3 regions of the Lactobacillus isalae genome follow, and region 1 is predicted to be linked to each of the others. Evidence: predicted binding sites of a transcription regulator. Region 1 holds the regulator's gene; each other region holds the start of a gene.
The links. The regulator HrcA, encoded in region 1, represses chaperone genes, less so after heat shock. The targets are predictions, from matches to a motif close to TTAGCACTCNNNNNNNNNGAGTGCTAA.

Region 1 (10,750 bases):
GAAAAAGAAAAAGGCATTAAGCAAGAAGTTATTGTTGATGCAATTAAGGCTGCTTTAGTCGCTGCATATAAAAAGAATTATAATCAAGCTCAAAATGTAGAAGTTGTTTTTGATGAAAAAAAGGGTAACTTCAAGGTTAACGCAATCAAGACAGTTGTAGATGAAGTTCAAGATAGCCGTCTTGAAGTAAGTCTTAAAGATGCTCTTGAGATTAACCGTGCTTATGAAGTTGGCGATGAGATTCGCTTTGAAGTAACACCTAAGGACTTTGGTCGTTTAGCTGCTCAAACTGCTAAGCAAGTAATCATGCAACGTTTACGTGAAGCTGAAAGAGAACACATTATTAGTGAATACTCTCAATATAAAGACGAGATTGTTACAGGTACAGTTGAAAGACGCGATAATCGCTTTGTTTATGTGAAAATTGGAAATGTAGAAGCTGTAATGCCTCATAACGATCAATTACCAGGTGAAAATTACAACCCTCAAGATAAGGTTCGTGTTTTAGTAACTAGAGTAGGTTCTGATTCAAAAGGAGCTCAAATTACTGTTTCTAGAACTGCACCTGATTTAGTAAAGCGTCTTTTTGAACAAGAAGTTCCAGAAGTTTATGATGGAACTGTTGAAATTGTATCAATTGCTCGCGAAGCTGGAGACAGAACTAAGATTGCTGTTAAGAGCAATGATCCAGATATTGATCCTGTTGGTACTCTCGTAGGACCAAAAGGTGCTCGTGTCCAAAATATTGTTAATGAATTGGGCGGAGAAAATATCGACGTTGTAAAATACGAAGAAAATCCATCTGACTTTATTGCTAATGCTTTAAATCCTGCAGAAGTAATTGCGGTTCAATTTAGCGGGGATGAAGACGATAAAAATGCCTTGGTAATTGTTCCTGATTATCAATTATCTTTAGCTATTGGTAAGCGTGGTCAAAACGTACGTCTTGCTGCTCGTTTAACTGGCTATAAGATTGACATTAAACCTGAATCTCAAGTTGAATTTGTTGATTCTGATGGTGATGACGTCGAAGCAGATCAAGATACTGATAATAACGAAGTATCAAGTGAAGAAACACCAGAATCTATTGCTGAACAAATTGAAGATGATCCAAGCGATGAATTTCCAAATGGAGAAGATGTAGATTCAGCTTTAGATGATGATGCAGATAAAGATGAGGAATAGGTGACTTTCTTTGAAAAAAAGAAAAATTCCAATGCGTAAGGACTTATTAACTAATACTATGCAACCTAAAAAAGAATTGGTACGTGTAGTTGTTGATAAAGACAAAAATATCTCGGTTGATCCAACTGGAAAGAAGTCAGGTAGAGGGGCTTATGTATCTTTAGAACCTGATAAAATTGCTCAAGCACAAAAGAATCAAGTTTTAGAAAAAAGCTTGGGTGTTAAAGTTTCAGCTGATTTTTATGATGACCTTTATGCATATGTTGATCATCAAAAAGCAAGAAAAGAATTGTTTGGTGATAAATAATTTTGCAAAACAAACAAAAAACTTTAAATTTACTTGGATTAGCACAAAAAGCTGATAAATTAGCAACTGGATTTGATGCAGTAAAAATATCTTTAAGTAAAAATCAAGCAAAATTGGTTTTTATTGGTAATGACGTTAGTCAAAATACTAAAGATAAAATTAATTTCCTTATGCGAAAAAAGGATATCCCACTAGTTGATATCTTTTCTAGTGCCGAAATAACGCAGGCTCTTGGAAAAGAAAGAAAACTAGTTTCCGTTACAGATCCAGGCTTCAGCAAGGCAATGATAAAGAATTTAAACGAAGGAGTGTGATTTGATGGCTAAAAAGCGTATTTATGAAGTAGCGAAAGAATTAGACATTGAAAACAAAATTGTTGTAAAAAAGGCACAAGATTTGGGTTTTGATGTAAAAAGCCACATGTCCTCCCTAGATGATAAGCAAGTTTCTAAGTTAGTAGATAGTTTTAAGTCTGCTAATAATACTAAGCCATCTACTGAAAAGGATTCTAAAAATTCAAGTCGTAAAGAAAAAACTAAAATAAAGGTTTCTGTAGGTGCAATTCGTCGCCGTGATAATAAAGATGATCGCGACAACCGTCACAGTAATAATAAACACAGAAACAATAAGTTTAAGAAGCAACAAAACGAACGTCGCGCTGGTGAAGAAAGAAAACAAAATTCTGCTAAGCCAGCAGCGCGTGATTTGTTAAGTAAATTTAAAAAGAAGCAAAGAGCTGAAGCTAGTGAATTAAATGCTCAGACCGAAGCTTCTCGCCGTAAATGGCATCAAGAACAAAATCCTCAAAGATCAAAGGTTAAAAAAGTGGAAAATACTCGTAAGCCAAAAGAAGAAAAACTCGAAGGAGCTGCAGCTGTAAAAGCTCGTGTTCAAGCTTCACAAAAACCAGTTGGTCCTAAGATTATTAAGCCATCCCCAGCAAGAAACAAGGCTAAGAGACCTACTGTAAAAAAGGTAGAACCTATTGCACCAGTTGTGCCAGCTCCTCAAAAAGAAGAAACCAAGCCAACTCGTAAAAAAGACTTTACTCGTAAGAAGCGTGAAGTTCCAGATTATGAACGTGAAAGAAGCGAACATTCTGATAAAGCACGTCGCCGTAGAAATAAGAAGAACAAACGCATTAATCAAAGTAAAGAAGTAAAGAAGCAACCAACCCAAAGAAAGGAACGTCCATTGCCAGAAACATTAGTTTATGAAGAAGGCATGAATGCTCAAGATTTAGGAAAACTTCTTCATAGAGAACCAGCAGAAATTGTTAAAAAACTATTTATGCTAGGTGTTATGACTAACCAAAACCAATCTTTAGATAAAGATACTATTGAACTATTAGCAGCTGAATATGGTATCGAAGCTGAAGAAAAGGTGCACGAAGATATTTCTGATATTGATACTTTGTACACTAAGGAAATGGAAGAATCAAAGGCTTCTAAGCATCAAGAAAAGCGTCCACCAGTTGTTACAATTATGGGACACGTTGACCATGGTAAAACCACTTTGCTTGATAGATTACGTCATACTAACGTATCTGAACATGAAGCTGGTGGTATTACTCAGAAGATTGGTGCTTACCAAGTAAGAATTGATGATCGTTTGATTACTTTCTTGGATACTCCAGGACACGCTGCCTTTTCTAACATGCGTGCTCGTGGTGCAGAGATTACTGATATTGTTATTCTTGTAGTTGCAGCTGATGATGGTGTAATGCCACAGACAATTGAAGCTATTGACCACGCCAAGAGCGCAGGTGTTCCAATTATTGTTGCAGTTAACAAGATTGATAAGCCAGGCGCAAACCCAGATCATGTTATGGAACAACTTATGAAATATGGTTTAGTTCCTGAAGATTGGGGTGGAGATACAATCTTTGTTAAGATTTCTGCAAAGACTGGTAAGAATGTTGAAGAATTATTACAAATGATCTTACTCCAAGCTGATGTTATGGAACTTAAGGCTGACCCAGATCAAAAAGCAATTGGTACTGTAATTGAAGCTCGTCTTGATAAAGGCCGTGGTTCAGTAGCCGATATCTTAGTTCAACAGGGTACATTAAAGGTCGGAGATCCAATTGTTGTTGGTGACACATTTGGTCGTGTTCGTGTTATGACTAACGACAAGGGACGCCGAGTTAAGAAGGCAACCCCATCTACTCCTGTTGAAATTACTGGTTTAAACGATGTTCCTGAAGCAGCTGATAAGTTAGTTGTCTTTGATGATGAAAAGACTGCTAGAAGCGTCGGTGAACAACGTGCCAAGAATGCCTTGGAAAAACAACGTGAAAATGTACAACATGTTACTTTGGACAACTTGTTTGATACAATGAAGAAAGAGAACATGAAGGAAGTTGACATTGTTCTTAAGGCTGATGTTCAGGGTTCTGCGGAAGCATTGCAACAATCTCTTGAAAAGATTGAAGTTGAAGGTGTAAGAGTTAATATTATTCACTCTGGTGTTGGTGCAATTAATGAATCTGATGTTACTTTAGCTGGTGCTTCAAATGCATTTATTGTTGGGTTTAATGTTAGACCAACTAATACTGCCAAGAGCCAAGCAGATACTGAAGGTGTAGATATTCGTCTCTACAACATCATTTACAAGGTTATGGATGATGTTGAAGCTGCCATGAAGGGTATGCTTGAACCAACATACGAGGAAAAGGTTACTGGAAACTTAACTGTTCGTGAAACTTGGAAGGTATCTAAGATTGGTACAATCGCTGGTGCTTTTGTTGACAATGGATATGTTACTAGAGACTCTGGCATCCGTGTAATTCGTGACGGTATTGTTAAGTATGATGGAAAAGTTGCATCTCTTAAGCGTTTCAAGGATGACGTTAAAGAAGTTAAACAAGGATTTGATTGTGGTATCACAATTGAAAACTTCAACGATATCAAGGTTGACGATCAACTTGAAGCATATGAAATGCAAGAGGTACCTGTTAAATAGGCATCTTTTTTCACAAAAAGGAGCTTAATTATGAAACATAGAATTGGTCGCGTAGAAGGCGAAATTTTACGTGAGTTAACTAAGATTTTACGTAAAGATATTCGTGATCCACGTTTGAGTGATCTTACTATCACAGCTGTAGAATGTACAAATGATTTATCATATGCAACTGTATACTACAGTTTGTTGACGGAAGATCCAGCAAAGGAAAAGGAAGTAGCTGAGGGACTTGATAAAGCAAAAGGAATGATGCGTCACTTGCTTGGTCAAACTTTGACTGTTTATAAAGTTCCTGAGTTAATTTTTAAACGTGATACTTCTGTTGCTTATGGTTCAAAGATTGATAATTTAATCAACCAAGTAAAGAAGCAAGATCAAGAACGTGAAAATAAAAATAAGTAAAAAGGCGCCGAAAGGCGTCTTTTATTTTGGAGATAGTATATGCTAAACGGAATTGTAGTAGTAAATAAACCACGCGGTGTAACGAGCAGTGATTGTGTTTATAAATTGAGAAAAATACTTCAAATTAGAAAAATTGGCCATGCTGGCACGCTTGATCCTGAAGTAAATGGTGTCTTGCCAATCGCAATCGGGCAAGCAACTAAATTAATTGAATTAATGCATGAAAAGCCAAAATCTTATATCGGAAGTGGAATGTTTGGTCGTGCTACTGATAGCTATGATTTAGATGGAAAAACAATTGCTGAGGAAAAAATCGTTACGCCATTTACGAGTAATCAAATTATTGATGGAATGAAAAAGTTAACTGGAAAACTTGAACAGGTGCCACCAATTTATTCGGCGGTAAGAGTAAACGGTAAAAGGCTATATGAGTATGCAAGAGAAAATATCCCGGTCGAACGTCCTAAAAGAAAAGTAAATGTTTATAACTATGAACTAACACAAGATCCAGAATATGATCCATTAGAAAAAACAGAAAGCTTTGATTTTGCAATACGTTGTTCTAAGGGAACGTATGTAAGATCTCTTGTGAATGATCTTGGAGAAGAATTAGGAGTACCAGCTGTAATGACTAGTCTCACTCGAACTAGCAGTTCAGGCTATGATTTAAGCCAGGCAGTAGATTTAGAAACAATTGAAGCAGAAAGAGATACTCCTGAAAAGTGGCTTCAGCCAATAGATAGTTTCTTCGTTGATTTACCTCAACTTCAAATATCACCGGACCAATTTAAACGAGTTTCAAATGGAGCAAGTATTAAATTAAATACTAGTTATGCTAAAGTTGCTTTAGTTTATAATGGTCGTATAAAGGCTATTTATCAGCGACAAGGAAAAATTTATCGCCCAGAAATGATGCTTTTAAAAAATGAATAGCGAGAGTAAAAGATGAAAGTAATAACCTTAGATTATCCGATTACTGCACCTATCACGAATAAAAAGGTAATCTTAACACTAGGTTTTTTTGATGGGGTGCATATTGGACATCAGAAACTTATTAAGGATGCTAAATTAATAGCAGAAGAAAAACAATTACCGCTAATGGTAATGACTTTTGATAAACATCCTAAAGAAATATATAAAAATGATCATAAATTTGTCTATTTAGAAACAGCCCATGAAAAAGAGCAAAAGATGAAAAAGCTGGGAGTAGACTATTTAGTTATTATCAAATTTACTAAAGAATTTAGTCAGCTTTCTCCTCAAGACTTTGTAGATCAAGTAATTATGAAACTCAATGCAGATACTGTGGTAGTTGGCTTTGATTATACCTATGGTCCAAAAGATATCGCTAATGTAGAGAATCTTCCTAAATTTGCACAAGACAGATTTCAAATCATGGTGGAGCCGAAGCAATCTATTGATAAGATTAAAGTTAGTTCTACTTATATTAGAAAGGCGATTCAGCATGGTAATGTTGAACTAGCTGCAGCCTTGCTTGGACAGCCTTATGAAACTTCCGGCATCATTGTTCATGGCTTTAGAAGAGGGCACAAAATAGGATTTCCAACTGCTAATCTTGAAATTTCGGGTGCAAAAGTTTTACCAGCTGAGGGAGTGTATGCAACTAAGGCTAAAATAAATGGAAAATGGCATGATGCTATGACTAGTGTTGGTTATAATGAAACTTTTAAAACAAACCACGGCTTAACAATTGAAACTAACATCTTCAATTTCGACGAAGAAGCCTATGGTAAGCCTTTAACTTTAGCTTGGTATAAATTTATGCGTTCAAATAAAAAATTCTCTGGAATAGAAGAATTGTCACGTCAATTAGATCAAGATAAACGAAATATTAAGCAATATTTCTATGACTTAGAAAAATAATTAATTAATTATCATTATCTTTTTATAGTTAATGTGATAAAATATTTTTATCAATTGAAATCTAATGAAAGAGGGTTACGCCATTGCGTTTTTAATCTTGCAAAATAGCATAGTTGAATTTTAATAATTATTTTCTCTTTTATGAGGAACGACTGTGCACTTTTGACAAGATTAAACGTAGATGGGATACCTTCTTTTTTTGCTTAACGAGGAGAAAGTCTACATTTGTCAAAAGTGTAGGCTTTTTTCGTGAGGTGATTACATGAGTAACATTAAGATTTCAAATCTTTCTTTTAAATATTCTGACAGTATTGAAAATATTTTTAATAATTTAAACTTAGACTTGGATAGCAGTTGGAAACTAGGACTTATTGGCAGAAATGGAAGAGGAAAAACAACTTTTTTGGATCTGTTACGAGGAAAATTACAGGGAACAGGAGCAATCCAATCTAAGCTTGAATTTAATTACTTTCCTCTTAATGTAAAAAACAAGGAACAATTGACTCTTTATGCTTTAGAAGAACAAGTTCAATTTGATCAATGGGAACTTGAGCTTGAGTTAAATTTAATGAAAGTAGACACTAATCTTATTTGGCAACCCTTTAATACTCTAAGCGGAGGAGAACAGACTAAAGTTTTATTAGCTCTATCTTTTATTAATAGGGATGCTTTTCCTCTTATTGATGAGCCAACTAATCATTTAGACGAAGAGTCACGAAAACAAGTAGTAGAATATTTGCATCATCATTCTAACGGCTATATTGTGGTTAGTCATGACCGAGAATTCTTAAATCAAATAACTGACCATATCCTTGCAATTGAAAATACAGAGATTCATTTATATCAAGGAAATTTTGCTAGTTATGAAGACACTAAAGAAAAACGAGATAAATTTAACCAACAGAGAAATGAGAAACTTCGTGGTCAAATTAAGACTCTAGATGAAAGTAGACAACGAATCAAGGGCTATTCTCTTCAATCAGAAAATAATAAAAAAGCTAGTGCGCATAAGAATGAAATTCATGCAGATATTAACAAGGGATTTTTTGGTCATAAGGCTGCTAAAATAATGAAAGGATCTAAGAATGTTGAAAGAAGAATGAACAAGGACATTCAAGACAGAAAAGGCTTGATGACCAATGTTGAATCTATACCAGATTTAGAGATGAATTTTCAGCCAAATTATCATTCGACTTTATTAGAAACACGGCATTTAGATCTGAAAGTTCAAGATAAAAATTTATTTAAAGATTTAAACTTAATTGTCGAAAATCAAGGAATTGTTTCTCTTGAAGGTAAAAACGGATCGGGAAAGTCTACTTTTTTAAAAAGCATTTTAAATAAAAGCGCAGATGTAAATTATCAAGGAATTTTAAGTTTAACTAGTGGCTTAAAAATTTCATATTTGCCACAAAATTTTGTTGAATATTCAGGCACTTTAGTAGAATTTGCTCACAAAGAGCATTTGTCTTATGAGCAGATGCTTAATATGCTTAAAAAAATGGGCTTTCCTAGAGAAAGTTTTCATACAAGAATTGAAGAAATGAGTATGGGACAGCAAAAGAGGGTTGCAATTGCCAAATCGCTTGTCGAAGATGCAGATTTTTATTTATGGGATGAGCCTGCTAACTACTTAGATGTATTTAACCAAGATCAATTAATCAATATTTTGAAAAAGACTAGGCCAGCGATGCTATTAGTAGAGCATGATGAGTATTTCATTAGTCAAGTTGCAAATAAAAGAATAAAATTAAATATAAAAGATTAGTTATAGAAAGAATAAAAATGGCATTTGACTATAAAAAGAATTCAAAGAACTTTATTTACCAAAAAAGCGACCTGAAATTATCAAGGTTCCCAAAATAAATTACATTGCGGTTGCAGGAAATGGCGATCCTAATCAAGAAGATGGAGCTTATAAAAAAGCTTTAGAGCTACTTTATGGACTTGCTTATAGGATCAAGATGAGCAAGAAGGGAGATCATAAAATTCCAGGCTATTTTGATTATGTTGTTCCTCCACTTGAAGGGCTGTGGTGGACAAAGGATAAAAAACAAGTTGATTATGCCCATAAAGAAAATTTCTCTTGGATGTCGATGATTAGAGTGCCTGACTTTGTTACATTAGAAGAATTTGATTGGGCAGTTAAGGCAGCTAGTGAAAAGAAAGAGAAAGATTTCTCACAAGTTAAGTTTTTTTCTTATGAGGAAGGACTTTGTGTTCAAGCCATGCATTGGGGCAGTTATGATGACGAGCCAGCAACAATAGAAAAAATGCATCAATTTGTTAAGAAAGAAAATTATCAGCTTGATATTCAAAATCCAAGATACCATCATGAAATATATTTAAGTGATCCAAGACGGACTAAAGTAGACCGGCGTAAGACTGTAATTAGGCTACCAATTAAGTAATCAGAAGCAAGCAATGAAGCTTGCTTTTTTGTTTAAATTTAATTAGCACTCGACTTGCACAATTGCTAAGTTATGGTATCATATTAATTGTTAGCACAAGAGAAAGAAGAGTGCTAATGATGGGGGCGAGAAAATGTTGACCGAACGGCAAGAACTTATTTTAAAGACTATTATTATGGACTTTACTCAGACACATGAGCCAGTAGGTTCCAAGACCGTGATGAATCAACTGCCTGTCAAGGTCTCAAGTGCAACAGTTCGAAATGAAATGGCGGCTTTGGAAGAACAGGGATTACTTGAAAAGACACACTCTTCAAGTGGTAGAATTCCTTCAACAGCTGGCTATCGCTACTACTTAGATCATTTGATTAATCCGGTAAAGATACCAGCATCCGTCTATAATCGAATTGTTTATCAATTAGATCAACCCTTTCAACAAGTTAATGAAATTGTACAAGAAGCTGCAAAGATTCTGTCTGATTTAACTAACTATACTGCTTTTGCTGCAGGACCTGAGACTCGTTCTGTTAAAGTAACGGGTTTTAGAATTGTTCCTCTTTCTAGTCATCAAGTAATGGCTATTTTAGTAACTGATGATGGTAACGTAAAGAATCAAATTTATACTTTACCTCATCATACTAATGGAGAAGAGATTGAAAAAGCAGTTAGATTGATTAATGATCAATTAGTTGGAAAATCGTTGAGTTCAATTAATGAGGTATTGCTTAAGAGAATTGCCGACCATCTTGTTGCTGGAGGATCAGCACCTGAAATTTTGGATTTGCTCCAAGATGTTATTAAGGATGCTGCAAGCGAGCAAATGTATGTCGATGGTCAGATCAATCTTTTAAGTAATTATGAAAATGATGATTTAACCAAAGTGAAATCACTCTATAAATTAATTGACCAAAATGATGCTATTTCAAGTTTAATTGGTTTTAATCCAGAAGATGGAATAAAGAATGATTCTAATTCAAAAGTTCAAGTTAAACTAGGGTCAGAATTACCGTCAGACTTACTTGAAGATTATAGTTTATTAACTGCACAATATAGTGTTGGTAAATATGGTAAAGGAACAATTGCACTACTAGGACCAACTAACATGCCATACTCGCAGATGATCGGATTACTCGAGTATTTTAGGAATGAACTAGCAAAGAAATTGTTAGATTATTATGGTAGATTTAAGTAAGGAGGTTAGCTGTGAGTAAAGAAGAGTTTCCGCATGAAAAAGATTTAAAAGACGAGGTGACCCCAGATAAGGCACCAAAGAAAGATCCAAAAGCAGCTCCGAAAGAGGAAGTTAAGGAAGATTCAACAAGAGATTATGAAAAAGAAATTGCTGAATTAAGTGCTAAGAATAAGGATCTTGAAGATAAATACTTACGTAGTGAAGCTGAGATTCAAAATATGCAGGCTCGTTATGCAAAAGAACGCGCTCAATTGATTAAATATGAGTCTCAAAGCCTAGCTAAAGAAGTTTTGCCAGCAATGGATAACTTAGAGCGTGCGTTAGCTGTTAAGGCAGATGACGAAGCTGCTAAGCAATTACAAAAAGGTGTTCAGATGACTCTTGATTCATTGATTAAATCAATGA
Region 2 (10,750 bases), 630 kb from region 1:
AAACAAACAATAATCCCGAAATTATCGAAGCAACAATATCTTTGTAGCAAACTGCAAAAACTAACCAAAATAGATTAGTGAATAAGAACGCCGCAGAAAAATAACGAATCATTAAATAGCGGCTAAAATTTATAGATCTCACACTCATATCATGTTTCTTTTGTTCTAAACTCTGATCTTTTTTAGTCATTATTGTATCTGCCCTTTCAATATTGTTCCTGAACAATTCAGACAACACCTGTATAATACTCTTTAATGAAACCGTTTGCAAGATTAATAACCATTTTCTTACTAAAAAATAAAATTCTATACTTTTAATCTTTACAATTGAGTTTTTAATTTGTAGAATGAACTTCGAAAACGCTTACTTTAGAAAGGACGTATTGAATATGACTGGATATACTATGCCTAAAGGCTTTTTATGGGGTGGAGCAGTTGCTGCTCACCAACTTGAAGGTGCTTGGAATGAAGACGGAAAAGGAATGTCAGTTGCCGACGTGATGACAGTAGGATCAGCTACTAAACCACGTGAAATTACTGATGGCGTACTTCCTGGTAAAAATTATCCTAACCATGATGCAATTGACTTTTACCACCACTATAAAGGCGATATCAAATTAATGGCTGAAATGGGCTTTAAGGCTTTCCGTACATCAATTGCTTGGACTAGAATTTTTCCTAAAGGTGATGAAAAAGAACCTAATGAAGCAGGACTCAAATTCTATGATGACTTATTTGACGAATGCCACAAGTATGGAATCGAACCTGTAATCACTCTTTCTCACTTCGAAATTCCATATCACTTAGTTAAAGAATATGGCGGCTTTACTAACCGTAAATTAATTGACTACTTCGTACGTTTTGCTCGCGTATGTTTCAAGCGCTACAAGAACAAGGTTAAGTACTGGATGACATTTAATGAAATCGATAATCAATCCAGCTTCAATAACGACTTTTTAATGGCTACTAACTCTGGTATTTTGTTCAAAAATGGCATGGGCGATAAGGAGAAAGAAGCAGCAATGTATCAAGCTGCTCACTATGAATTAGTTGCTTCTGCTTTAGCAGTTAAAGAAGGACACAAGATTAATCCAGACTTCCAAATTGGTTGTATGATTAACTACTCACCTGTTCGTCCTTTAACTCCATCTTCAGACGATGTCTTACTTGCTGACAAATTTGAACAAAGACGCGACTTTTTCTCTGACGTTCACGTTAATGGTGAATATCCAAACGCAGTTGAAGACTACATTGAAAGAAATGGCTACCGTCCAGACATTACCGAAGAAGATAAGATTGCCTTAAAAGAAGGTACTGTTGACTACGTAGGCTTTTCATACTATCAATCAACTACTGTTTCAAGTAAGAAAGTTAAGCCTGACGAATTAACCGACTTGCAAGAAGCCATTGTTGAAAATCCAACTCTAGAACGTAGTGATTGGGGCTGGGAAATTGATCCAGAAGGTTTAAGAATTTCTCTTAACCACTTAACTGACCGCTACCACAAGCCATTATTTATCGTTGAAAATGGTCTTGGTGCTTACGATAAGCGCGAAGCTGACGGTTCAGTTCATGATCCATACAGAATTGACTACCTAAGAAAACACATTGAACAAATGGAAAAGGCTGTTGTTTTAGACGGTGTTGACTTGATGGGTTATCTTCCTTGGGGTTGTATTGATTTAGTTTCAGCTGGAACTGGTCAAATGGACAAACGCTACGGCTTCATCTATGTTGACAAGAATGATAAGGGTGAAGGAACACTAGAACGTTCAAAGAAGGATTCATTTAACTGGTATAAGAAAGTTATCGAATCTAACGGTAAAGACTTAGATTAGTAATTTAAAATAGGATTTAGCAAGTATACTAAATCCTATTTTTTTCTTTCAAATTAGCAGTTAATATGTCAGAGTGCTAAATGTTTTACATTCTATCCTAACCTACTACAATAAACAGTGTAGAGAGCGTAATGGAAGGAAGTTTTATTATGGCAAACGAAATGATGAAAAATCATAATAACGATAATATGATGGATCAATTAAGCGATTGGTTTAGTTTTCCAAAAGACTTTTTTGACGACAGTTCAATTAAGAACATTATGCAATCTGACGTAGCAGAAACTGATAAAGACTACATCGTTAAAGTGGATATGCCCGGAATGGACAAAAAGGATATCAAGGTTTCATATAAAGATGGCATCTTGAATGTTTCAGGAAGTCGTGATTCATTTGACAACTTAGATGATAAGAACGGCAATCTTCTTCACCGCGAAAGAAGCGTCGGTCACATTCAAAGAAGCTATCGTATTCCTGACGTTGATTCAAAAGAAATTTCTGCTAAAGACGTCGATGGCGTTTTAACCATTACCTTGCCAAAACTAACTGAAGAAGATAAAGAAAATACAATTACAATTGAATAATATTTATTAATTACTAAAAAACATCCCGCACAAAAACGGGATGTTTTTTAGTCTACATCAATAATTTTCACATTATAACTTCCGGCAGGTGCTTCTACTTCTACTGTTGCACCGGCCTTTTGCTTCATTAGAGCTTGGCCCAAAGGTGAATCAAAAGAAATTTTTCCTTTAGCTAGATCTGCTTCCATTCTACCGACAATTCGATATTCTTCAGCTTCATCATCACCTTCAAAAAGTAATTTCACATTTGAACCCAAGTCTATTGTGCCAGTTTCATCTTTTTGAATAATCTCAGAATAACGTAATTGTTTATCTAAGTAACGCAAGCGACTCTGTAAATGTCCTAACTCCATTTTTGCAGTAGTATATTCAGAATTTTCCGATAAATCCCCCATACTGCGAGCTTCTTGCAAGATCTTAATTCTACGTGGTCGATCTTTCTTTAAGCGAGCTATCTCATCTTTAATTTCTTGATAGCCTTCTGGTGTCATCTTTTGATAATAAACCATTACTTAACCTTTTCATCATTTCCAGTAATAACATCTTGCTTGTATAAATCACCATTTTTTACTGAATAGTGGCCAACAATTGTTCCAGTTGATTTTTCAGCTAAAGAATATTGACCATTGCCGCCATCAATTAGAGTGAAGTTATCTGGACCATAACTGCTTGAGTAGCCATGTTCTTTAATAGTGTTAGAAACCATCTTGTTAAACATTGCATCTGAAGCATTATTAGCTGACGATGCATTTTGATTATTACTATTAGTTTGACTGTTAGATGATGCAGCTGAATTTGACGCATTATTTGAATTAGTTGATCCAGTTGAATCAGAAGAATTGTTAGAGTTAGTTGAATCGCTCTTATCAGTCTTTTCACTATTGCTGCTACTTGAACTGTCGCTGCTGCTCTTACTACTCTTCTTATCTGAACTAGTAGTATCTGTATCATCAGTATCTACATCATTCTTATCTTTTTTGCTTGTATGCTTTTTAGTTTTATGACTCTTCTTGTGACTTGTCTTACTGCTTTTTGCCTCGTTATTAGTATTAGATTGGTTGGCACTATTGCTGCAACCTACAGCAAGGAGCATTGTCATTAAAGTTATTCCTGATACAAAAATATTCTTTTTCATATTTAATTCCTCCGATATTGTTATAAACATTATACTTCATAACGTCTATTGAAATACTTATGAAAGTTACTTTCATTCACAAAATTAGTGTATTAAATCATTATTTGCTGTATAGTAAATATAATGAAAAATATTATAAAAAAATTAAAGGAGTGTAATCTATGTCTCACGAATTAACCCTACAAGAAATTGATCAATTCCGCAGCGACTTTGATAATTCACGTAACGAAGTTGTCTCCCGCGCTGCCATGCGTTCTGGTGTATTAGAGGCATCTTTTAACCCAGCAGTTACTAACCGCTTAAACGATGTCTTTTCTGTTGAAGTAGAAACTGATAATGTTACTAACCAAATGCAATCAGGCCGTTGCTGGTTATTTGCAACCTTAAACACTTTACGCCATGATTTTGGTAAAAAGTACAAAGCTAAGAACTTCACTTTATCCCAAGCATATAACTTCTTCTGGGATAAAATTGAGCGTGCAAATATCTTCTATGATGCCATTATCGATTCAGCCGACAAGCCTTTAGATGACCGTACTGTTAAGGCATATATGAACTTTGCAGGCTCAGATGGTGGTCAATGGGCAATGGCTGCTTCATTAGTTAAGAAATACGGCGTTGTCCCAACTAATGCTATGCCAGAAAGCTTTAACACTAACCACACTGCTGGCTTAGCTGATGCTTTAGCTCGTAAGGAAAGAAAAGATGCCTTGGTTTTACGTAAATTAGTTCAAGAAGGTAAAACTGAAGAAGTTGAAAAGAAGCGTAAAGAATTCTTAAGCGAAATTTACCGGATGACTGCAATTGCTGTTGGCGAACCACCTAAGACTTTTGACTTAGAATACCGCGACGACGATAAAAAATTGCACTTAGATAAGAACTTAACACCAGTTGAATTCTTCAATAAGTATTGGAATATTAACTTCGATGACTATGTTTGCTTGACTAATGCACCTGACCACGAATATGGCAAGCTTTACTCGCTTCCATTTGAAGATAACGTTAATGGTGGTCTTCCTATTACTTTCTTAAATGTTCCAATCGAATACTTAAAAGAAGCTGCAATCAAGCAATTGAAGGACAGCGAAAGTGTTTGGTTCGGTAACGATGTCTTAAAGGAAATGGACCGCAAGACTGGTTACTTAGATACTGAATTGTACAAGACTGACGAATTATTTGATGTTGATACTTACATGACTAAGGCTGAAAGATTGGCTACTGGCGAAGGTGAAGTTAGTCATGCAATGACCTTAGTTGGTGTCGACTTAGACAAGGGAGAAATCCGTAAGTGGAAAGTCGAAAACTCATGGAGTGAAAAGTCAGGCCGTAAGGGTTACTTCACAATGAGCGATAAATGGTTTGATGAGTTTGTTTATGAAGTAGTTGTTAGAAAAGAATTCTTAACCGACGATCAAAAGAAACTCGCAGAAAGCAAGCCTACTCCACTTCCAGCTTGGGACTCACTTGCTTAATAAAACATACTTATGCAAAAAGCATTGTGTCAAAAATTGATACAATGCTTTTTTACTACACGTTCCATTCATCCATAAATTCTTGAACGAATTCACGCATATATTCAGTTCTTCGATGTGCTTCTTTCTTAGCAGCGGGTGTATTCATCAATCCCTCTAAATCAAATAATTTTTCATAGAAGTGATTAATCGTTGTTTCAACATGATTACGATATTGGTCATGGCTTACTAACTTTTCAGGCTTAATCTCTGGATCATAGATCTTATTTCCATGCTTTCCACCATAAGTAAATGCTCGTGCAATTCCAATTGCACCTAAGCTTTCAATTCGGTCTGCGTCTTGCACATATTGTCCACTCAAGGGCAACTTATAGTGGTGTTCAATATTGGCGGAAAAAGACATGTGCTGAATCGTAAATAATATATCTTGTGCTTCTACCTCGGTAAATCCAACTTTAGGTAGTAACTCTTTAATTTCTGCAATTACCTTGCTTGGGTCCTCGCAAATTTTCTCATCAATTGTATCGTGTAAGTAACTACCGGTCTGAATAATAGCAACAATTCGACTATCCTCATGTGCATCAGGATAATCGCTTAAATACATTTTTGTAGCTAAATTAGCTACTCTTTGCCCATGATAGTAATCATGACCTGTTTTTTCACCTTTTAAATGATCTTTTGTAAATTGCTTAACTAATTCAATATCCATCTTTTTATCACCGCAATTAAGCCATTGAGTCCCAACAAGGAACTGGAGTAGCTTCACCTTCAGCAATCTTTACCAATTTTTCTGGTAAGTATTGCTTCTTGACTACAACCTTAAATAAGTATTCGTCAAACCACTTGTCATCCATAACAAAGTAGCCCTTTTCACCAACTTTAGTTCCCCAAGAATTTTCAACTTTCCATTGACGAGGCTTACCATCAACTACATCTACTCCAACAAAGGTCATCGCATGAGTAGAGCCACTAGCACCAGTTTCAAGACGCTCTTTCTTATTTAATTTAGTTTCAATATTAAAAATAGTATCTGTTTCATATAAGTCAGCAGCTAAAATACCCTTTTGACGGTCGCTTTGCTTGCCTACATCACAACCAAACCAGATCGTTTCACCATCTTTTAATTGCTTAATAGCAGCTTCCTTAAGATTTTCGATATTTGTATTTAAAAATCTAATTGGACTTCCGCCCTCAACATTATCCTCAAATGGAAATGCATAAAGCTTGTCATATTCATGGTCTGGCGCGTTAAAGAGAACAACATAATCATCCAAATCATCTTCAAAGTAATTGTGGAAAAAGTCTACGGGAGTAAGATTTTGATCTAACTTGTACTTTCCATCATCATCTTTAAATTCTAAATCAAACTTGTGCACAGGTTGTCCAAAAGCAATTACAGCCATACGGTAAACTTCACTTAAAAATTCTTGGCGTTTTTGCTCAATATCATCTTCTTTGCCTTCTTGAGCAAGTTTGCGTAAAACTAGTCCGTCTTCACGTAATTTCATGTTCAAGGCTTGATTAAATGCTGCTGTATTGTTGGCAGTAAAGCTCTCATCTTGTGCATAAGTTGGCACTAAACCATATTTTCTAATTAATGAAACAGCCATATGCCATTGCCCACCATCAGTATCTGGTGCTTGTAAGTAAAAGTGCACAGTTCGATCATCCACAGGTTTATCCGCAGTTTCTAAGATATGATTGAAGAAAATATTTGCTCTTTCAATTCGATCCCAGAAGAAGAGATAGCTTTGTGAAAAAGTAAAGTTCTTTGCGTGATATTGCTTAGCGAACTTGTGACGTAAAACATTCAATGCCGCAAATAACCAGCAACGTCCTGATTGCTTTTGATCAGTCACGTTATCAGTTGGAATTTCAATTGAGAAAGTCCGGTTTAAATCACGAATTCCTTCACTATTGAAACTTGCCTTTTGCACACCGTTATTCACAACAGCTAATTCGGCAATTTTATTTTGCTTGTTTTGTTGATAATCTTGTTGAAATTTTGCAATTTCATCTAGTGTAAGTTCATGTGCCATATTTGTTCTTCTTTCATAAATTACAGTGTTTTATTCCATTATAAAAAGGGACAGTCGTTTTGACCATCCCTTAATACATTGCTTATCAAAAAAGCTTCTGCTAGCCTAAGCTTATTCAATAACTAAGCCGTTTCCCAGATTTGAACTGGGGACCTCCTCCTTACCACGGCGGTGCTCTACCTCCTGAGCTAAAACGGCAAACACATTTAATCTACACCTAATTATAACAAAAAAGACGAGGAATGCTTTCTAGCCATCCCTCGTCTTCTTTTTTCACTAACTATTTAATTTTAACTAAGGTGTACTTTCTCTTACCTTTACGGATAATTACGTACTTACCATCAAAATCATTGTCAGGTTCAATAATGAAGTCAATATCATTTTGACGTTCACCATTTACGTAAATAGCACCGTTCTTAACATCTTCACGTGCTTGACGCTTAGATGGTTCAATCTTAGTTTCAACCAAAAATTCAACGATATTCTTAGCTTCGTGGGTTGCTTCAGCACTTGGAGCGTTCTTCAAAGCTTGTTCAATTTGAGGCACAGACAAGCTCTTAACGTTACCTGAGAATAGCGCTTCAGTAATCATTTGAGCTTCTTTTAAGCCTTCTTCGCCATGAACAAACTTGGTTACTTCTTCTGCTAATCTCTTTTGAGCTGCTCGCTTCCAAGGTTCTTTTTCAGTCTTTTCAGCCAAGTCCTCGATTTCTTCACGAGATAAGAAAGTAAAGTACTTAAGGTATTTCACAACATCACGATCGTCTTGGTTAATCCAGAATTGGTAGAATTCATAAGGACTAGTCTTTTCTGGATCAAGCCAAACAGCACCACCAGCAGACTTACCAAACTTAGTACCATCAGCCTTAAGCATCAATGGAATAGTTAAACCAAATGCTGGACGATCTTGACCTTCAAGCTTGTGAATCAAATCAATACCAGCAGTAATATTGCCCCATTGATCAGAACCACCAATTTGAAGTTGAACACCATTGTCTTTGTTTAAGTGATAGAAGTCAATTGCTTGTAAAATTTGGTAAGTAAATTCAGTGAATGAAATACCATTTTCCAAACGACTAGCAACAACATCCTTGTTAATCATGTTGTTAACTTGGAAAAACTTACCGTAGTCACGTAAGAAGTCAATCAAGTTAAGCTTACCAAGCCATTCCGCATTGTTTTTAATTTCAAAGTTTTCAGTACCGAATAACTTCTTCATTTGGGCAGTTAATTTTTCTTCATTGTGCTTAACTTGCTCAGCAGTTTGAAGAACACGTTCAGTCTTTCTACCTGATGGGTCACCAATGGAACCAGTACCTCCACCGATCAAAATTACTGGGTGATAGCCTGCCATTTGGAATCTCTTCATAATCATGAATGGAATTAAGTGTCCAATATGAAGAGAATCGCCTGTTGGGTCAGTTCCACAGTAGAGAGCTAAATCATCATGCTCTTCTAAGTACTTGCGTAAACCTTCTTCATCAGTTTCTTGGTTAATAGCACCGCGCCATTTTAAATCTTCTAAAATGTCAAATTTTGCCATAATTTTTTCTCCTAACAAAAAACGTCCCTAGACTTCTCTCGAAATCTAGGGACGACTAAATTACTTCATTAGCCGTGGTACCACCCACGTTCGCGCTTAATGCGCCTTAAGACTGTTGATAAGGAAACAACCCCATTATTGTAATTCGCAAGCTTAACCTGTCTAGCTCACACCAACCGCTAGTTCTCTGAACGCTGAATTAAACTGCTACTTCTTATTTACCTATGATAATAAGGGAGAATAGCCTTTTAGTCAACCGCTTATTTATAAAAGCCCTTGACGTCTAATGTGTATCCCTTCCCTGCTGACATATCATATTGAATCAATTGATAGTCTTTCAACAATGCTTTTTGTTTCTTAGTTAATTTCTTTTCAGAAACTTTCTTTCCATTCTGATCAATCAATTCAAAACCATCACTACTGCTATAATTAATCGTCATGGCAGGAAGATCTTTATAGATTCTAGTAAGTAATGCTTGGTAAGCAGTAACTTTAGAATTAGTTTGGTCTAAAGCCATCGGAATAAAGGAACTCGTTGCAACATACTTATCTGGAACAATCTTATTCTTAGCACCGTGCTCACGAGCGTACTTATTTGAATAAATAAAGTAAGTAGTAGAGTGCATTTTAATTGGATACTTAGATAAGAGCGATTGATCAATAATTGATGGGTAGTGATCGCCATAAAATACAAGCGTGATTGGTTTATTAATTTCATCGATTTCTTTAATAAACTTCTTCACTGCCTTGTCAGTATATTCTACTCCCTTAGTATATGCAGCAAAACTAGTTTTAACATTATCGTCTGCAAGAGAAGAGCCACTAACATTATCTTTATATTGGTTTTGTGAATAGTAATCGCCATAAGGCATATGGTTTTGCATTGAGATCAAATTAATAAATTGACCATTTTTTCTACTCTTAATTTGTCTTAATCCATTCTGATAAGCCGTCTCATCAGAAAGATACGGACTAGTTCCAAGCGACTTTTGATCATATATCTTATATTTAGAACCTAAGTAAGCAAATTTATTAAATCCAAACCGACGATAATTATCAATTCGACCATAATAAGTACCATTAAAAGGATGAATTGCACTACTATAAGGGAAATTCATCCCAATTGTTGGATAAAAATTATAACGTGAGGTTACCTGAGTATATGGAGTTAAGGCACTAGAAAAGTTACCCATATTAAATCCAGTTAGGGACTCATATTCCATGTTTCCAGTTCCGCCACCATATCCAGCACTAAGCATCTTGCCAGAAGTCGTTTGCGACATTAAGCTACGAATATACTTCATCGGATCCCTAACATTATTAGAAATTTTTACTCCTGGGAATTCTTTTGGATCTACAAAGCTTTCACTAAGATTAAAGACAATTGTTTGATCGGATAACTTGTTCTTTCTAGTCTTATTAATAGCAACAGCTTCTTTTTCATACTTTTTAGTAATTTGCTTGATGGCATGTTCAGAATAACCATCAACTTTTTCCATGATTGGCACTTTGATGAAATCTAAGAAAGTTAAGACAGCACCGTTATTAGCTGTACTATCCGGTGGATTTCTAAAGTCAGGATTATTATCAAAACCCTTTGAAACATAATAAATTGCTGAATTTTCATCATTAAACCACACCGGTGTAATCAGGATTAAAAGACTAACAATTAAAGCAAGCCAACTCTTTTTCTTTCTCTTTAAGTTATGTGGGTGCTTTAGCTCTAGATAAACAATAATTGCAATCAAAAGTGCAATTCCCACAAGAATGTAAATTAGAGTCTGTACACCAATCATTGGAATTAATGTCTTCCAATTGACTATCTCACTAATTTCATTTGGATAGACAGGCTCTTCTCTAAGATCCATCTTGATTCCATCCGCAATTGCGATTCCTAAAGCTAGAACAGTTGGAATACTTGCGGATACCCAAAATCTAGTAGTAATTACATAGAAAATCTCATAAATTGCAAATAAGAAAATTCCCGCTAAGACTAATGTTCCAAACTTACTGGTAAAGATAAAGACTAAAGCAGACCAGAAATCACTTGCATATTGAATGTCTCTAACAGTGTAGAAGCCAACAATACTTAAGAGCATAAAGAAAACAAATAAGAAAATTGATCTGCCATGTTTCTTTAAA
Region 3 (10,750 bases), 670 kb from region 1:
AAAGAAAATATTCGTAGTCGTTTATTCGATTCTGTTGAAGCTGCTCTTCGTTTAGCTGATGGCTATATGGATGTAGATGTGATTAAAGGCGAACGCATTAACTTTTCAGAATACTATGCTTGTCCAATTTGTGGCTTTACTGTCGGTGAAATGGAACCACGCCTATTTTCATTTAATGCACCTTTTGGAGCTTGTCCTGATTGTGATGGATTAGGGATGAAACTATCAGTTGATGAAGATTTAGTAATTCCCGATAAGGATAAGACTTTAGGTGATGGGGCATTAGTTCCTTGGGCTAATTCTAAATACTATACAGCAATGTTAGAACAGGCTTGCAAAGCATTGAAGATCCCTCTAGATAAGCCATATAAAAAATTAACTAAGAGACAAAAAGATTTAATTTTAAATGGCTCAAATGGAAAGAAGATCAAATTTCATCTTGAAGGCGATTTTGGTGTAAATGATACTGTTCAAGAATTTGAAGGAATTTTAAATAATATCAATCGTCGTTATCATCACCCAATGTCTAAATTTATGCGTGATGCGATGGGGAAGTATATGACTGAATTGACCTGCTCAACGTGTCATGGTAAGAGACTAAACGAAAAAGCTCTAGCAGTAAAAGTAAATGGTAAAGACATTGCTGAAGCTTCAGATCTTTCAATCGCTAAGTCATTAGAGTTCTTTAATTCAGTGAAATTAAGTGAACAAGAAGAGATGATTGCTAAGCCAATTTTGAAAGAAGTACGGGATCGTTTAACTTTTTTAATTAATGTTGGTTTAGATTATTTAACTTTATCTCGTTCTGCTGGAACCTTATCTGGTGGAGAAGCTCAGAGAATTAGGTTGGCAACTCAGATTGGATCTAATTTATCTGGTGTTATGTACATTTTAGATGAGCCATCAATTGGTCTTCATCAACGCGATAATGATCGTCTTATTTCTTCTCTTAAAAAGATGCGAGATCTTGGTAATTCATTGATTGTGGTCGAACATGACGATGAAACTATGAAACAAGCAGATTATTTGGTTGATATGGGACCAGGAGCTGGTGTATATGGTGGAAAAGTAATGGCTGCTGGTACACCGGAAGAAGTAATGAAGAATCCAGAATCTTTAACTGGGCAATATCTATCAGGTAAAAAGATTGTTCCTGTTCCATTAGAACGTAGAAAGGGTAATGGTAAGAAAATTACTGTTACTGGTGCTGCAGAAAATAACTTGAAGGATATCTCAGTTGACTTTCCTTTAGGTAAGTTTGTTGTGGTAACAGGCGTTTCAGGTTCTGGAAAGTCCACTCTTGTTAACTTGATTTTAAAGCGTGCTTTAGCGCAAAAATTAAATAATAACTCAGCTAAGCCTGGTAAATATAAGTCAATTAAGGGATATAAAAATATCGAAAAGATTATCGATATTGATCAAAGTCCTATTGGGAGAACTCCGCGCAGTAACCCAGCTACCTATACCAGTGTGTTTGATGATATTCGTGCTTTATTTGCGCAGACTAATGAAGCAAAAATGCGTGGATATACTAAAGCTAGATTTTCCTTTAATGTTAAGGGCGGTAGATGTGAAGCATGTCATGGCGATGGAATCATTAAAATTGAAATGAATTTCTTGCCAGATGTTTATGTGCCTTGTGAGGTTTGTCATGGGACAAGGTATAATTCAGAAACTTTAGAAGTTACTTATCGTGAAAAGAATATTTCTCAAGTCTTAAATATGACGATTAATGAAGCTTGCAAGTTCTTTGAAAATATTCCTAAAATTCATCGCAAACTGCAAACAATTGTTGATGTTGGACTAGGTTATGTAAAACTTGGTCAGTCTGCTACCACTTTATCTGGTGGTGAAGCTCAAAGAATGAAATTGGCATCAGAGCTGCAGAAACTTTCAACTGGTAATAACTTCTATATCTTGGATGAACCAACAACCGGTTTACACACTGATGATATCAAACGCTTGCTAGAAGTATTGCAACGCTTAGTTGATGAAGGAAATACAGTTTTAATTATTGAACATAACTTGGATGTCATTAAGAATGCCGATTGGTTAATTGATTTAGGTCCTGAAGGTGGAGATGGAGGTGGCCAAGTAGTGGCTACCGGTACTCCAGAAGAAGTGGCTAAAGTTAAAGAGAGCTATACTGGTCAATACTTAAAACCAGTTTTGGAGCGAGATACTAAGCTAACCAAAGAGTTGATGAATGATAAAGATAAGCCAGAGGAAAGTTAATGGTGTTTTAGAAAATTAAGTGTAGAATATTATCTGGGAGGATATAAAAATGAACGACATTTATAATTCTAGACACCAAGGCTTTGACTGGGGTTCATTCATAGCAGGTATTTTGTTTGTTATTGCATCATTCTTGTTACTGCGCTATCCTGGTCGTGGCTTAAGCGCATTTGTATTTGTATTTGGTATTTTATCAATTTTACAAGGAATTATTTGGATTTCAGCATATGTAAAATTCCATAATATTTTTGATTTGAGCTGGGTAACCTTAGTATCAGCAATTATCGATATTGTAATCGGAGTTTTATTCTTATGTTCACGTGAAATTGGGGGATTAACCTTAGCAATTTTGTTTGCTATTTGGTTCTTAGCCGATTCAATTATTGGAATAATCTTTTCATGGCACTTACGCGAATATTCAACTGGCTATTTTGTTCTTTGCTTAATCTTGAACATTATTAGTTTAATTATTGCTTTTGCTTTATTGTTCAATCCAATGCTTGCAGCTGTTACTTTGGTATACTTAGTAGCATTTTGGTTAATGGTATTTGGAATCAATGAAATCTTTGTTTCATGGATGCATAGATAAAATAAAAAGTCGTATCTTAAACTATAAGATAACGGCTTTTTATTTTTATTCAAAAAATGAAACACCCGGTATGTTATAATAGCGATTAAGGAGGGATAGCTATGGCTGAACAGAAAAAACAATTATTAATTGTTACTGGTATGAGTGGCGCAGGTAAAACTGTTGCTATTAAAGCTTTAGAAGACATGGGATATTTTGTGGTAGACAACTTACCACCAGAATTGTTGGGAAGTTTCTGGGAATTGATTAACAATTCGTCAGATTTTAGTAAGGCAGCGGTAGTTGTTGACCTAAGAGTGAAAAGTTTCTATAAAGATTTAGTTGATGAAATTAAATCTTTAGAGGATAGCCAAAATGTTCAGTCAACTGTCTTATTTTTAGATGCTTCAGATGATGTTTTAGTATCTAGATATAAAGAAACAAGACGTTTACCACCTTTGGCTCATACAGGCCGATTACTTGATGGTATTCAAGAAGAAAGAGCTATTTTATCAAGAACAAAAAATATTTCTAATATAATAATTGATACCTCCCGTTTATCTACAAAAGAATTAAAGGCAAAATTAGTAGATAAGTTTGGAGATAATCAAACTCGTACTTTCTCAATCGAAGTAATGAGCTTCGGATTTAAGTATGGCATCCCAATTGATGCTGATATTGTGATGGATGTAAGATTTTTACCAAATCCTTTTTATATTCCGCAGCTTAAACCATTTACAGGCTTAGATCGTCGAGTTTTTGATTATGTAATGAGCAAGAAAGAAACCAAAGAGTTTTATGCTAAATTTTTAGACATGTTGGAGACGGCTATTCCCGGATATATTGCTGAAGGTAAAGAAAAATTAACTATCGCAATTGGATGTACTGGTGGTCAACACAGGAGTGTTTCAATTGCACGCCAATTGGCAGTTGATTTGGCTAAGAAATATCCAGTTGATATTTCTCATCGAGAAATTAGTCGTTATATTGGACAATAAAGGAGTTCGAGATGGCGTACGGAGAAAATAAAATTGTACGTGTCATTCGCGGACGTCGCCCTAAAATTGTTGTTATTGGCGGTGGAACAGGTTTACCTGTTATTTTAAATGCTTTAAAAGAGCAAAATGCTGATATAACTGCAATTGTTACTGTGGCAGACGATGGTGGATCGTCCGGTGCAATTAGAGACTATATTAATGTAGTTCCGCCAGGTGATATTAGAAACGTATTAGTTTCTTTGTCGGATTTACCAAAAGAAGAAAAAGATATTTTTCAATATCGTTTTAATTCTTCTGATTCATTTTTTGCAGGTCATGCGATTGGAAATTTAATTATTGCTGCTTTAGATGAAATGCAGGGAAATATTTTTGACGCAGTTCAATCTTTATCCAGAATGATGAGAATTGATGGTCGAATTTTTCCTGCTTCAAATGAACCTTTGACCTTGAATGCAGAATTTGTTGATGGAACAACCGAAGCAGGAGAAACCGAAATTACTGCAAAGGATAAAAGAATTAAGCGTGTTTGGGTAACTGATACAGATTCTGACGATGAACCTAAGGCAGTATTACCAGTTTTGGCTGCTATTATGCAGGCGGATGCGGTAGTTTTAGGACCAGGAAGTTTATTTACTTCAATTTTACCTAATTTAATGATTTCTAATTTGGGGGATGCAGTAAGACAAACAAAGGCTGAGGTAATTTATATTTGTAATATTATGACTCAGCAAGGTGAAACAGATCACTTTACAGCTGCTGAACACGTTCAGGTAATTAATGATCACTTAGGTGGACACTATATTAATACAGCTCTAGTAAATGGAGCAAAAATTGATATGAGTAAATTTAATCCAGCTGACTATGATGCTTATCTTGAACCGGTAAGAAATGACTTTGCGGGATTACGTGCTCAAGATTGTCGCGTAATTACAGCTGACTTTATTGATCAACATAGCGGCTTGGTTTTCCATGATGGAAAAAAAGTGGCTGATGAAATATTAAATTTAGCTTTTGAAGCATATTGTCGCAGACAGAAGGAACAGGATTAGTTAATGGTTTCATACGCAAGTGATGTAAAAAAAGAACTAACTAGTTTGCCAGTTCATCCAGAACATGCTAAGGCAGAACTAGCAGCTTTTTTGCGAATGAACGGTGTACTTAGCTTGCATGATCGCCAATTTAGCTTAGATATTACAACTGAAAATCCAGCAATTGCGAGAAGAATCTTTTCATTAATTAAAACAGCTTATGGAATTGAGCCCTTGTTAATTGTTTCTAAAAAAATGAAGTTAAAAAAGAACTATCAGTATTTGGTTCGGCTTCAGAAACAAGTACACGAAATTTTGAGTGATTTAGAAATTTTTGATAGCGAAAATGGCTTGATTACTGGGATTCCAGAAAAAATTATGACCTCAGAACAAAGAGCAATGTCATATTTAAGAGGTGCGTTTTTAGCAGCTGGCAGTGTAAATAATCCAGAAACTAGCCGTTATCATTTAGAAATTTATTCGCTTTATGAAAATCACAATCAAGATTTGTTAGATTTAATGAATAATTTCTTTTACTTAAATGCAAAAGCTACAAGAAGACGTAGTGGATATATTGTATATTTAAAAGAAGCTGAAAAGATTGGCGATTTCTTACATATTGTGGGTGCTGTTAATGCAATGCTGGCATTTGAAGATTTGAGAATTATGCGAGATATGCGTAATTCAGTAAATCGCTTAGTAAATTGTGATACAGCTAATTTGAAAAAAACAGCAAATGCTGCTGCTAAGCAAGTTGAAGATATTCAATTGATTGATGAAAAGATAGGTTTAGAAAATCTTCCAGAAAAGCTAGCAATTTTGGCGCGCTTTAGACTTACTCATCCAGAACTTTCTCTTAAGGAAGTTGCAGCTCAAGTGCCAGATGGTCCAATTTCAAAATCAGGAGTTAACCATCGTTTTCAAAAAATTCGTGAGATGGCGCAGCAGTTAAAAGAAGAAAATTAGGTAAAAAAATAGAGCTCATTGAGCTCTATTTTTGTTTATTCAATTACATTAATCTTTCTTTTGGTTAACCAAGATTTCATCAATTAAACCATAGTCTTTAGCTTCTTCAGCGGATAAGTAGTTATCACGTTCAGTATCCTTAAGGATCTTATCAAGAGGTTGACCAGTAGTTTCATGTAAAATTTGGTTAAGCTTTTTACGACTCTTCAAAATTTCATTAGCAGCAATTTGAATATCAGTTTGTTGACCTTGTGCACCACCTAAAGGTTGGTGAATAAGAACTGTTGAATTTGGCAATGCGAAACGCTTACCCTTAGTTCCACTAGTCAAAAGAATTGATGCCATAGAAGCAGCCATACCAATTGCAATAGTAGAAACGTCTGACTTAATAAAGTTCATAGTATCCATAATTGCTAGACCAGAGGTAATAACACCACCTGGAGAATTAATATAAAGCGAAATATCTTTGGTATTATCTTGTGCATCTAAGAATAAAAGTTGAGCAATGATAGAGTTAGCCATTTGGTCGTTAATCTCACCGCTAAGCATAATGATTCTATCTTTTAATAATCTTGAATAAATGTCGTAGGCACGTTCACCACGTGCAGTTTGTTCAATAACTGTAGGTACGAGCATTAATTTTACCTCCTAAACAAAATTAGCACTCTAATAAGCACAGTGCTAATTAAATCACTTACTTTTAATCATGTCAACTAATCAAACCTAATTTTATGTAGAAAAAATGCACGATATTGGCTATCGTGCATTTTCAGCTAATTCATTAGTGGATTACTACCATCTTCTCTTTTTTTGATTGCTGGTAAAATTAAGCCAAGTGCAATCAAGATAATTGGGGTAATAATGTTAAGGAATAAAGTAAATGGATCTGGTGAGTAGATACCGAAAATACAGCAGGCAGCTGTAACAATAAAACACCAAACGCCAGCTGTATAAGCTAATCCTTGATTTTTAGTCATTTGATATGAAGTATCAAATTTCTTTTGCTGTTTTCTCAGGGCAATGTAAGCTGCAAATACCCATAGGTAACGCATTGGCATTGTAGTTGAATTTAATTTAACTAACTGTGCCATAACAGCTTGTGCATCTGGTAATAATGCTTGTGCAACAATTAAGCCTCCTGATAGGATTACGACCATCCAAATACCGTTAATGTAGGCACCATGTTTATTGACCTTGAGAAGTTTCTTAGGAATAAAGTTTTTAGCTTCTTTACTACCAAGTAACATTCTCAAAGGTGCATCGATACTGATAACTAAAGTAGAAAATTGACCGATGACGTTACACCATGAATAGATGTACATAAATAATCCGCCAACGTGGTAGTATTCACCTAAACGTTGGAATGCCATGTAAGCACCGTTTGAAATATACTCATTTAAGTTATTATTAACAACCTTTGGATCAAACATCAAAGCCATAGCAAAAGTTCCTAAGATTGCGGAAATCATAACCATAATGGCTAAAGCCATCATGGCTTTAGGGAAGTTCTTTGAAGGATTTTTAACCTTGTTTACATATGGAGATATTTTCTCACATCCACCAACGGCAAAAACTAAAATTGAAAGTGAAGTCAGATATTTTAGATTAAACGTTGGCATAAAATTCTTCCAGTTAAAGTTGATTGAATAATAACCGGCATGTGGATTAATTGCTGGAGCGGCAAACATCATAATGATGAATAAAATTGACATGATAAACATCGATGATCCAGCAATAGTTGCTAAACTTTTAAGAACTGGAATACCTTTAGTAGTGACCCAGCAGAAGAATAGAAAAATTACTAGCGTTGCAAGTTGTGTCCATGCAGTAGGGAGTCCATCATACCATTTGGTATTTCCAAAAATCCCCCAAGCCATAGCTCTTAAACCACCTGTACCTTTACTTGAAATATAAACTACGTGACATGCCCAATATGTCCATCCAGCATAGTAGGCCCATTTTGCACCCATAGTAGCGTTTACCCATGAAGAGACACCACCATTAGCATCTTTGAAGGTAGCACCTAATTCTCCAACCATTAATGCATAGGGGACAAAATATAATAGGAACATTAGTATCCAACTGAATACAACTTTAGTACCATCAAAGTAGACATATCCATTAACAACGTTCCCAAAGCCCCAAACAGTTGAAAATGCCATCATTGCTAGCGTTGGCCAGAGCATTTTCTTGGCATCAGACTTTTTTTCTTCTTCGATCATAAAATAACCTTTCTGTCTATGTACATAATTAACACCAATTTTAATTATAACGAAAATGCTTACAAATGATAGGCTATTTCTAAATAAAGGAAGTAATTAAATTAGAAGAATAAAAAAGACAGTCTCAATGACTGTCTTTACTATGCGCCCCCTGAGAGTCGAACTCAGATTTTAAGAACCGGAATCTTACGTGCGATCCATTACACTAAGGGCACGACAAACTAAAATAAGTATATCAGAAAAAGTAGAAAGTACAAATTAATTATTCTGGAGGATATATCTTGAATTTAAAAAAAGATATTGCTATACTAAAAACTGTCGAGAGAGAAATGTGAATTTAAATTTGATTAATTCGCGTCTCTCTAATATTTTTAAGCTTTTTGGGTCGCTTACCGTCATATGGTGGTATCACTTTTGACCCAATAGAGGGAGCGAGCAATGGACTCGGATTTAACCTTGTTGCAAAGCTTAGTTCCTGATGTTTTAAAAATAATTCGGCAACGTTTTCTTGTTCTCGAACAGATTTCGCTGTTAGCTCCAGTTGGGCGACGAGTTGTTGCTAAAAAATTAGGATTAAGCGAGCGCAATGTGCGAACTGAAACTGATTATTTACGACAATTGGGTTTGATCAGCATTCAAAGCTACGGCATGGAATTAACTGATAAAGGAAAGAGAACTTTAAAAGAAGCAGCTCCATTGATTGATCGCTTATTCAATGCAAGTCAAACAGAAATTGAACTAGCACAGAAATTAGGGATCGATCGAGCAATAATTGTTCCTGGTGATATGGACCGACAAGAACGAGTTGTTGACTTGATGGGTGAACAACTCAATTCAGCTCTTGATTTGCTTCTACCATTAGGAAAAAGTATTATCACCGTTTTAGGTGGTACAACAGTTGCGGGAGTAGCTCGTCATCTTTCTCCAAAATTAAGTCGTTATCGCGATTTATTATTTGTTCCCGGTAGAGGAGCAGTTGGAGAAAGTGTTGAAATCCAAAGCAATACTGTCGCTCAAATGATGGCGTCTGAAACTGGAGGTAGACATAAAGGTCTTTATCTTCCAGAAAATGTGTCATCTGAGGCCTTGACTTTATTACTTCAAGACACAGATATTGCGAATGCGATTTCAAACATTTATAATAGTGATATGGTGATACATGGAATTGGAAGAGCAGATGTCATGTCGAAAAGACGTGGCCTAGATGTGATGACTAGTTCCAAGCTTCGAAATGATGGAGCTGTGGCCGAATGTTTCGGGTATTTCTTTGACCAACAAGGCAGACTTGTTAAACGTATCCCACGTATTGGTCTTCAATTGGAAGACTTAGATAAAATACCTCATGTATTTGCAATTGCAGCTGGAGCTAGTAAAGCTGCTGCAATTACAGCTTACATGCATCATGCTCCTAAACAGACGTGGTTAATCACAGATGAGGGAGCCTCAAACTTGGTTTTAAAGGGGAAGTAATTCCCGTTTAAAATAAATTGTTACTTACATATTTCCTAAGGAGGAATATAGGATATGACAGTTAAAATTGGTATTAACGGTTTCGGCCGTATTGGTCGTTTAGCATTCCGTCGTATTATGGATTTAGGCGAAAAGTCTTCAGATATTGAAGTTGTTGCAATCAACGACTTGACTACTCCAGCACTTTTAGCTCACTTACTTAAGTACGACTCAACTCATGGTACTTTCAACCACGAAGTTTCAGCAACTGATGACTCAATCGTAGTTGATGGTAAGAAGTACCGTGTTTACGCTGAACCACAAGCACAAAACATTCCTTGGGTTAAGAACGATGGTGTTGACTTCGTTCTTGAATGTACTGGTTTCTACACTAGCAAGGCTAAGTCAGAAGCTCACCTTAAGGCTGGTGCAAAGCGTGTATTAATTTCTGCACCTGCTGGTTCAGACTTGAAGACCATTGTTTACGGCGTAAACGATGATACTTTGACTGCTGATGACAAGATTGTTTCAGCTGGTTCATGTACTACTAACTCATTAGCACCAATGGTTAATGCTTTACAAAAAGAATTCGGCATTGAAGTTGGTACTATGACTACTATCCACGCTTACACTTCAACTCAAATGCTTTTAGATGGTCCTGTACGTGGTGGTAACTTACGTTCTGCTCGTGCTGCAGCTATCAACATTATTCCTCACTCAACTGGTGCTGCTAAGGCTATTGGTCTTGTTGTTCCAGAATTGAACGGTAAGTTGAATGGTCACGCACAACGTGTTCCAGTTCCAGATGGTTCTGTAACTGAATTAGTTTCAATCTTAAGCAAGGATGTAACTGCTGACGAAGTTAACGAAGCAGTTAAGAAGTACGAAAGTCCTTCATTTGCATACAACGACCACAACATCGTTTCTAGCGACGTTTTAGGTATGACTGCTGGTTCAATCTTTGACCCAACTCAAACCATGGTAACTACTGCAGGTGACAAGCAATTAGTTAAGACTGTTGCTTGGTACGACAACGAATACTCATTCACTTGCCAAATGGTTCGTACTTTATTGAAATTTGCTACTCTTTAATCATTAATTTAATTACTGATTTTAGTAAGCAGACGAGAGAAGGCGGAGGGAATTACTTCCTCCGCCTTTTTTCAAATAATCTATCGGAGGTAAATTAGTTTAAATGGCTAAATTAATCGTTTCAGACCTTGATCTTAAAGGTAAAAAAGTTTTAGTTCGTGTTGACTTTAATGTTCCAATTAAAAATGGTGT

Region 2: a site for HrcA is predicted at 1,892-1,918, ahead of QM512_RS09410 (Hsp20/alpha crystallin family protein). Genes of this name have one in related genera too.
Region 3: a site for HrcA is predicted at 6,454-6,480, ahead of clpP (ATP-dependent Clp endopeptidase proteolytic subunit ClpP). Genes of this name have one in related genera too.

What each region holds. Positions count from the first base shown of each region.
Region 1 is NZ_OX443569.1:454,472-465,221, forward strand. It holds gene nusA (transcription termination factor NusA) at 1-1,185, shown strand, start outside; gene rnpM (RNase P modulator RnpM) at 1,196-1,492, shown strand; gene QM512_RS02150 (L7Ae/L30e/S12e/Gadd45 family ribosomal protein) at 1,495-1,806, shown strand; gene infB (translation initiation factor IF-2) at 1,811-4,456, shown strand; gene QM512_RS02160 (ribosome-binding factor A) at 4,487-4,858, shown strand; gene truB (tRNA pseudouridine(55) synthase TruB) at 4,898-5,791, shown strand; gene ribF (riboflavin biosynthesis protein RibF) at 5,804-6,742, shown strand; gene abc-f (ribosomal protection-like ABC-F family protein) at 7,005-8,510, shown strand; partial or broken gene QM512_RS02180 (GyrI-like domain-containing protein) at 8,528-9,153, shown strand; gene hrcA (heat-inducible transcriptional repressor HrcA) at 9,287-10,345, shown strand; gene grpE (nucleotide exchange factor GrpE) at 10,357-10,750, shown strand, end outside.
Region 2 is NZ_OX443569.1:1,949,194-1,959,943, reverse strand. It holds gene QM512_RS09420 (PTS cellobiose transporter subunit IIA) at 1-190, opposite strand, end outside; gene QM512_RS09415 (6-phospho-beta-glucosidase) at 390-1,838, shown strand; gene QM512_RS09410 (Hsp20/alpha crystallin family protein) at 1,988-2,419, shown strand; gene greA (transcription elongation factor GreA) at 2,467-2,928, opposite strand; gene QM512_RS09400 (hypothetical protein) at 2,928-3,554, opposite strand; gene QM512_RS09395 (C1 family peptidase) at 3,716-5,026, shown strand; gene QM512_RS09390 (HD domain-containing protein) at 5,082-5,735, opposite strand; gene QM512_RS09385 (C1 family peptidase) at 5,752-7,065, opposite strand; tRNA gene QM512_RS09380 (tRNA-Thr) at 7,191-7,263, opposite strand; gene tyrS (tyrosine--tRNA ligase) at 7,346-8,608, opposite strand; gene QM512_RS09370 (LTA synthase family protein) at 8,869-10,750, opposite strand, start outside.
Region 3 is NZ_OX443569.1:1,123,786-1,134,535, reverse strand. It holds gene uvrA (excinuclease ABC subunit UvrA) at 1-2,235, shown strand, start outside; gene QM512_RS05580 (HdeD family acid-resistance protein) at 2,285-2,824, shown strand; gene rapZ (RNase adapter RapZ) at 2,926-3,801, shown strand; gene QM512_RS05570 (gluconeogenesis factor YvcK family protein) at 3,813-4,850, shown strand; gene whiA (DNA-binding protein WhiA) at 4,854-5,795, shown strand; gene clpP (ATP-dependent Clp endopeptidase proteolytic subunit ClpP) at 5,844-6,431, opposite strand; gene QM512_RS05555 (APC family permease) at 6,569-8,017, opposite strand; gene QM512_RS05550 (sugar-binding transcriptional regulator) at 8,456-9,487, shown strand; gene gap (type I glyceraldehyde-3-phosphate dehydrogenase) at 9,542-10,558, shown strand; gene QM512_RS05540 (phosphoglycerate kinase) at 10,662-10,750, shown strand, end outside.